3 regions of the Pseudomonas sp. MPDS genome follow, and region 2 is predicted to be linked to each of the others. Evidence: predicted binding sites of a transcription regulator. Region 2 holds the regulator's gene; each other region holds the start of a gene.
The links. The regulator sigma-54, encoded in region 2, starts transcription at its own class of promoters, with help from an activator protein. The targets are predictions, from matches to a motif close to ANTGGCATNNANNTTGCTNT.
Positions count from the first base shown of each region.

Region 1: flgB (flagellar basal body rod protein FlgB) is a predicted target of sigma-54. The motif match lies at 1,232-1,251, and genes of this name have one in related genera.
Region 3: HQ912_RS24380 (pilin) is a predicted target of sigma-54. The motif match lies at 974-993, and genes of this name have one in related genera.

Region 1 is NZ_CP054128.1:1,822,898-1,825,163, reverse strand. Features, by position in the region: gene flgD (flagellar hook assembly protein FlgD) at 1-320, opposite strand, end outside; gene flgC (flagellar basal body rod protein FlgC) at 336-779, opposite strand; gene flgB (flagellar basal body rod protein FlgB) at 783-1,190, opposite strand; gene cheR (protein-glutamate O-methyltransferase CheR) at 1,546-2,266, opposite strand, start outside.
Region 2 is NZ_CP054128.1:1,296,542-1,298,807, reverse strand. Features, by position in the region: gene lptB (LPS export ABC transporter ATP-binding protein) at 1-125, shown strand, start outside; gene HQ912_RS05595 (RNA polymerase factor sigma-54) at 289-1,782, shown strand; gene hpf (ribosome hibernation-promoting factor, HPF/YfiA family) at 1,859-2,167, shown strand; gene ptsN (PTS IIA-like nitrogen regulatory protein PtsN) at 2,180-2,266, shown strand, end outside.
Region 3 is NZ_CP054128.1:5,481,191-5,483,456, forward strand. Features, by position in the region: gene HQ912_RS24375 (BON domain-containing protein) at 1-226, opposite strand, end outside; gene HQ912_RS24380 (pilin) at 507-926, opposite strand; gene pilB (type IV-A pilus assembly ATPase PilB) at 1,152-2,266, shown strand, end outside.

The DNA of each region.
Region 1 (2,266 bases), 530 kb from region 2:
GACGAGGCTTGCAGGGCCTGGGACGAGTTGTAGTTGCCGGCAATACCGCTCACGGTTTCGTTGAGTGTGGTGATGCCTTCCAGGCTGCTGAATTGCGCCAACTGGGCAACGAACTCGCCGTTATCCTGCGGCTCCAGCGGGTTCTGGTTTTTCAGCTGGGTGACCAGCAATTGCAGGAACGCATCCTTGCCCAGTTCCTTGGAACCGGTAGCCGCATTCGTCGCCGAGGCCAGGCCATCGGTGGTGGTGTTGGTCTTGACCGAGGAGTTGGCCAGAATCTCGTTGAGGCTCAAACCACTGGTGGTGTTGGTGACGCTCATGTGACTCGCCCCTTATCACTGACCGAGGGTCAGGACCTTCTGCATCATGGTTTTGGCGGTGTTCATCATTTCGACGTTGGTCTGGAACGAACGACTGGCGGAAATCATGTCGGCCATTTCTTCAACGACGTTCACGTTCGGGTAATAGACGTAGCCCTTGGCGTCGGCGGCCGGGTGGTTCGGCTCGTAGCGTGCGTCGAGGTTGCTCTGGTCTTCGACCACGCCGAGCACCTGCACACCCTGCCCTGCGGCGTCCTGCTCCTGGAACAGCGAGTCGCTGCCGCCGGATTGGCCGCCCTGGAACATGGTGGCGAACACCGGGTGACGGGCACGGTAGGTCTGGTCGATGCTCGACGACACGGTCTCGGCGTTGGCGATGTTACTGGCAACGGTGTTCAGACGCGTGGTCTGGGCACTCATGGCGCTGCCGGCAATGTTGAATACGCTCGCAATCGACATGACTTACTCTCCGCGCAGGGCCGATACCAGCCCTTTGAATTTGCTATTGAGCAGGGTGAAGCTGGCCTGGAAGTTCACGGAGTTTTCCGTGTAGTTGGACTGTTCCAGTTGAGCGTCCACGGTGTTCTGGTCGATCGAAGGCTGCATCGGCGTGCGGTACATCAGCGACTCATCGGCATTGCCCAGGCCTTCGGCTTCGATGTGACGGCTGTTGGTCATGTTCAGGGCGAAGTGGCCGTTCTTGGCTTTCTCGTTCTGCTCGGCGAGCACTTTGGAGAAGTCCAGGTCCCGAGCCTTGAAGTTCGGGGTGTCGGCGTTGGCGATGTTGTTGGCCAGGACTTCGGCACGCTGGGCGCGGAAGCTCAGGGCCTTTTCGTGGATGCCGAGCGCTTTATCGAAACTGATGCTCATGTTGGAAACCTTCGGGTGACCAGAATTTACGTACGATGGACATAGCAAGCGTCGTGCCACTTTCAAAAAGCCCATAAACCGGGGCTTTGCGGGCATCGGCAAAGCGGCAATGCCAGAAAAGCGGCAATCGGTTTCCGCTGGCTGCCGCTTTTCTGCCGCTTCTGCGACACCGACGACCTTGTGGGAGCGAGCCTGCTCGCGATAACGGTGGGTCAGTCACCATGGATATCGCCTGTGATACCGCTATCGCGAGCAGGCTCGCTCCCACAAGGGGATAGGGGTGACAGGGAAAAATCAGCAGGCAAAAAAAACGGGAGCCTTTGCGGACTCCCGTTTTTTTGCCAACCCAAGCAAATCACTTCGCCTGATAGATGATCCCTGGACTGCACTGCACCATTTGGTAGTGGTCCGGCAAACCGTTCAATGCCTCGGAGGCGCCGAGGAACAGGTAGCCGCCCGGTTTGAGCGTGCTATGGATGCGCAGCAGGATGTCTTTTTTCACTTCGGCAGAGAAGTAGATCAGCACGTTGCGGCAGAACACGATGTCGAACTTGCCCAGGCTGGCGTAGCTGTCCAGCAGGTTGAACGAACGGAACTCCACGCGGCTCTTGATCGGCGCCTTGACCACCCATTTACCCGGCCCTTTGGGGTCGAAGTAGCGTTGCAGGCGATCAGGCGACAGGCCGCGGCCGATGGCCAGGCTGTCGTATTCGCCGGTCTTGCAGTTATTGAGCATCGTCCCGGACAAATCGGTGGCGACGATTTGCACGCCCATTTTCAGCTGGCCGATATTGGTCCGCTCGAACTCATCGATGGACATCGACAGCGAATAGGGTTCCTGTCCCGACGAACAGGCCGCCGACCAGATCCGCAAGCGTTGCCCCGGACTGGCCTTGATGGCCGCCGGCAGCACCCTGTTCTTCAACACCTCGAACGGATAGGTGTCGCGAAACCACAGGGTTTCGTTGGTGGTCATGGCATCCACCACCATCTCGCGCAACCCACTGCGCGGCTGGGTCTGGATGCGCTGGACCAGTTCGCCCAACGATTTCAGGCCCTGTTGCTCCATCAACTTA
Region 2 (2,266 bases):
TGGATATCTGTGAAACCGCCTATATCGTCAATGATGGCCAGTTGATTGCCGAAGGCGACTCCGCGACCATCCTGGCCAATGAACTGGTCAAGGAAGTGTATTTGGGCCATGAGTTCCGCCTGTAAGCGAAAAGTGTCTGGTCAATCACCTCGGCGTCGCTAATTTTATTACGTGACGCCCTAGGCAAACACTTCAGTTTCAGGCATATAATTTGCTTAAGTTTGGCGCTTCGGCGCCCTGTAGTGGATGGCGCATGTGCGCCGGCGAATAAGGTGTTAAGCCCCAGCCATGAAACCATCGCTAGTCTTGAGAATGGGCCAGCAGCTGACGATGACACCGCAGCTGCAACAGGCCATCCGCCTGCTCCAATTGTCGACCCTGGACCTGCAACAGGAAATCCAGGAGGCCCTGGAGTCCAATCCGATGCTCGAACGCCAGGAAGAAGGCGACGACTTCGACAACACCGATCCGCTGGCCGATAACGTCGAGCAAAAGACCAACACCGAAATCCCGGAACCGTCCTATCAGGAAACCGCCCCGACGGTGGATAACCTTGAGGATGGCGAATGGAATGAACGCATCCCCAACGATCTGCCCGTGGATACTGCCTGGGAAGACGTCTACCAGACCAGCGCCAGCAGCCTGCCCAGCAGCGATGACGACGAGTGGGACTTCACTACCCGCACCTCCACCGGCGAAAGCCTGCAGAGCCACTTGCTGTGGCAACTGAACCTGGCGCCGATGTCCGATACCGATCGTCTGATTGCCGTGACCCTGATCGACTGCATCAACAATCAGGGCTACCTGGACGAGACGCTTGAAGAAATCCTCGAGGCCTTTGACCCCGAGCTGGACATTGAGCTGGACGAAATCGAAGCTGTCCTGCACCGCATCCAGCAGTTCGAACCCGCCGGCATCGGTGCTCGCAACCTGGGCGAGTGTCTGCTGTTGCAACTGCGTCAGTTACCCGCCAAGACGCCTTGGCTGGCCGAAGCCAAGCGACTGGTCACCGATTACATCGACTTGCTGGGCGGTCGCGACTACAGCCAGTTGATGCGTCGCATGAAGCTCAAGGAAGATGAACTGCGCCAGGTGATCGAGCTGGTCCAGAGCCTCAACCCGCGCCCAGGTTCACAGATCGAGTCCACCGAACCCGAATACGTGGTTCCCGATGTGATCGTGCGCAAGCACAACGACCGCTGGCTGGTGGAACTGAACCAGGAATCGGTGCCCAAGCTGCGGGTCAACGCCCAGTACGCCGGTTTCGTAAAGCGCGCGGACACCAGCGCCGACAACACCTTCATGCGCAACCAGTTGCAGGAAGCGCGCTGGTTCATCAAGAGCCTGCAAAGCCGCAACGAAACCCTGATGAAAGTAGCCACCCAGATCGTCGAGCATCAGCGCGGCTTCCTGGAGTACGGCGACGAAGCCATGAAGCCGTTGGTCCTGCACGACATTGCCGAGGCAGTGGGCATGCACGAGTCGACGATTTCGCGGGTGACCACCCAGAAATTCATGCATACCCCCCGGGGCATATATGAACTGAAATACTTTTTCTCCAGCCACGTCAGCACCTCCGAAGGCGGTGAATGCTCGTCCACAGCCATCCGCGCGATCATCAAAAAACTGGTGGCCGCGGAAAATCAGAAAAAGCCGTTGAGTGACAGCAAGATCGCTGGTTTACTGGAGGCACAAGGCATTCAGGTGGCCCGCCGTACCGTCGCCAAATACCGTGAATCCCTCGGGATCGCACCTTCGAGCGAACGCAAGCGGTTGATGTAACAGGCCACGCCACAGCGTTCCAGTGGCAGGCATTTCTGCCTGCCGCTTTATGCACTGGCAACGAAGGAGAAGCTGTATGCAAGTCAACATCAGTGGACACCAACTGGAAGTGACCGAACCTCTTCGCGAATACATCGGCGAAAAACTCGAACGATTGGAGAGGCATTTCGACAAGATCACCAACGTGCAAGTCACGATGAACGTCGAGAAGCTGCTGCAGAAAATCGAAGCCACGTTGCATATCCCCGGCGGAGAGGTGGTTGCCAATGCTGCGCATGAAGACATGTATGCCGCGATTGACCTGCTGACCGACAAGCTGGATCGCCAACTCAAAAAGCATAAGGAAAAGACCCAGAGCCTCCTCCAGGGCGCGACCGGTCGTTAACCCCCCTAATCCATGATCCGACTAGAATCCATCCTGACCCCCGGCCGTTCCCAGGTGAACGTGCCGGGTGGCAGTAAAAAGAAAGCCCTCGAACAAATT
Region 3 (2,266 bases), 2.0 Mb from region 2:
TGGTTTCTACCTTGATATCGGAACCTGGGATGCCTTTTTCAGTGACCAGATCGGCTTTGACCTTGGTGGTGATCCAGGTATCAGAAACATCTTCTTTGGCTTCTGTCACTTCACCAGCAGCCAGCATCATCGGAGCCTGAGTTGCTTGAGTGGTCTCGGCGAAAGCGCTAGCCATGGTCAGAGTCAGGGCGGTGGCAGCTGCGGCAGTGATAGCGAACTTCTTCATACGAGTAACTCCTGTTTTTCTCAAAAACTGCCGGAGGTGTTTCCCGGCAGGGTTATCAGGAGTAGTGCGAAGGCTGTGCCAGTTTTCACGAATTAATTAATTCTTTTAAAATCAACTAGTTAAGCGAAACGGCAATTTTCACAATCATGCAAAATGCATGGCCTGCTGATTTGGGACATGCAAGTTGCGGCTTTTTCGGCGCTCCCTAAGTTTATGAATTGTTGAGGTTTTCCTGGGCAAGGGGAAAAGCCCCTCGCCACCGGCTCAACCAGACCCAAAATCAGGGTGCAGCGGCCCCCGTGCAACCGGCGGGCAAGAATTCCTGGACGGCCGTCGAAGCGCAGGTCCAGACACCGGCTGCTGAACGGGAAAGGGTGATTGCCTTGCCGAGAACGGGAGCTGGCGCATTCAGCAGGGTGCATGCAATGGTTCCGGTTCCGTCCGCTGCAGTACCTGAAGCGGTCAGGGTGCAATTGCTGGTGGGCGATGTTCCGCCGATGTTGGCTAACGTCGGGTTGGTTCCCTGGTTCATGACGTCCTCGAACGGCACCTTCAACGCGGAGACTTCCGCCAGCCCCGCCGTAGCTTTCGCCCGCGCTTGATACTTGGAATACTGCGGCAACGCAAACGTCGCCAGGATGCCGATGATCGCTACAACGATCAGCAACTCGATCAAGGTAAAACCGTTTTGCTTATTCATAGATAATCTCCAAATCATGAGGTGGAGTCTCATGACCTGAGGAGGCCATTGCATGGCATGTGCCAACCCTGTCGCGCCCGCTGGCAAGGGACTTCGACCCGCAGCGCCCCTATGTCCTACCCCAACAAGCGCACTATCTGACGTTTTTTGTCACTGCGCCCCCGCTGGTTTGGTCTGGATGCTTGACTAGGCTATAAGTCATGAACTGTCCGCGTCGGGATTCCCATGAATGACATCGCCTTAAGCGGTCTGGCCAAGCAATTGGTGCTGGCCGAACTGATCACCGAGCAAAGTGCGCAGCAGGCGTACCAACAAGCCCAAAGCAGTCGCATGCCCCTGGTCAGTTACCTGGTGCAGAACAAACTGGTCCAGAGTCGCCAGGTGGCGGAAATTGCCTCGGAGCATTTCGGCGTGGCCCTGCTGGACCTCAACAGCCTGGACAAGGAAACCCAACCCACCGGCCTTGTCAGCGAAAAACTGGTGCGCCAGCACCACGCCCTGCCGCTGTGGCGGCGTGGCAACAAGCTGTTCGTGGGCATCTCCGACCCCACCAATCACCAGGCCATCAATGACATTCAGTTCAGCACCGGCTTGACCACCGAAGCCATTCTGGTGGAGGACGACAAGCTCAGCGACGCCATCGAAAAGTTTTTCGAATCCACCAGCACCGGCCTGGAAGGCATGGGCGATGTCGACCTCGACGGCCTGGACATCGAGTCGATCGATGATCACAAGCAAGACTCCATCGCCGGCCAGGACACCGACGATGCGCCGGTGGTGCGGTTCGTCAACAAGATGCTGCTGGACGCGATCAAGGGCGGCTCCTCCGACCTGCACTTTGAACCCTATGAAAAAATCTACCGGGTGCGGGTGCGTACCGACGGCATGCTGCGAGAGGTGGCCCGCCCGCCGATCCAGTTGGCCACCCGCATCGCCGCGCGCCTGAAGGTCATGGCCAGCCTTGATATTTCCGAGCGGCGCAAACCCCAGGACGGGCGCCTGAAAATGCGCCTGTCGAAAAACAAGTCCATCGACTTCCGGGTCAACACCCTGCCGACGCTCTGGGGTGAAAAAGTGGTGATCCGGATCCTCGACCCCTCCAGCGCGCAGATGGGTATCGATGCCCTGGGCTACGAGCCGGACCAGAAAGAGCTGTACATGGCGGCGCTCAAACAACCACAAGGGTTGATTCTGGTGACCGGGCCCACCGGCTCTGGCAAAACCGTGTCGCTCTATACCGGGCTCAATATCCTCAACACTGTGGACATCAATATTTCCACCGCTGAGGATCCGGTGGAAATCAACATGGAAGGCATCAACCAGGTCAACGTGAATCCGCG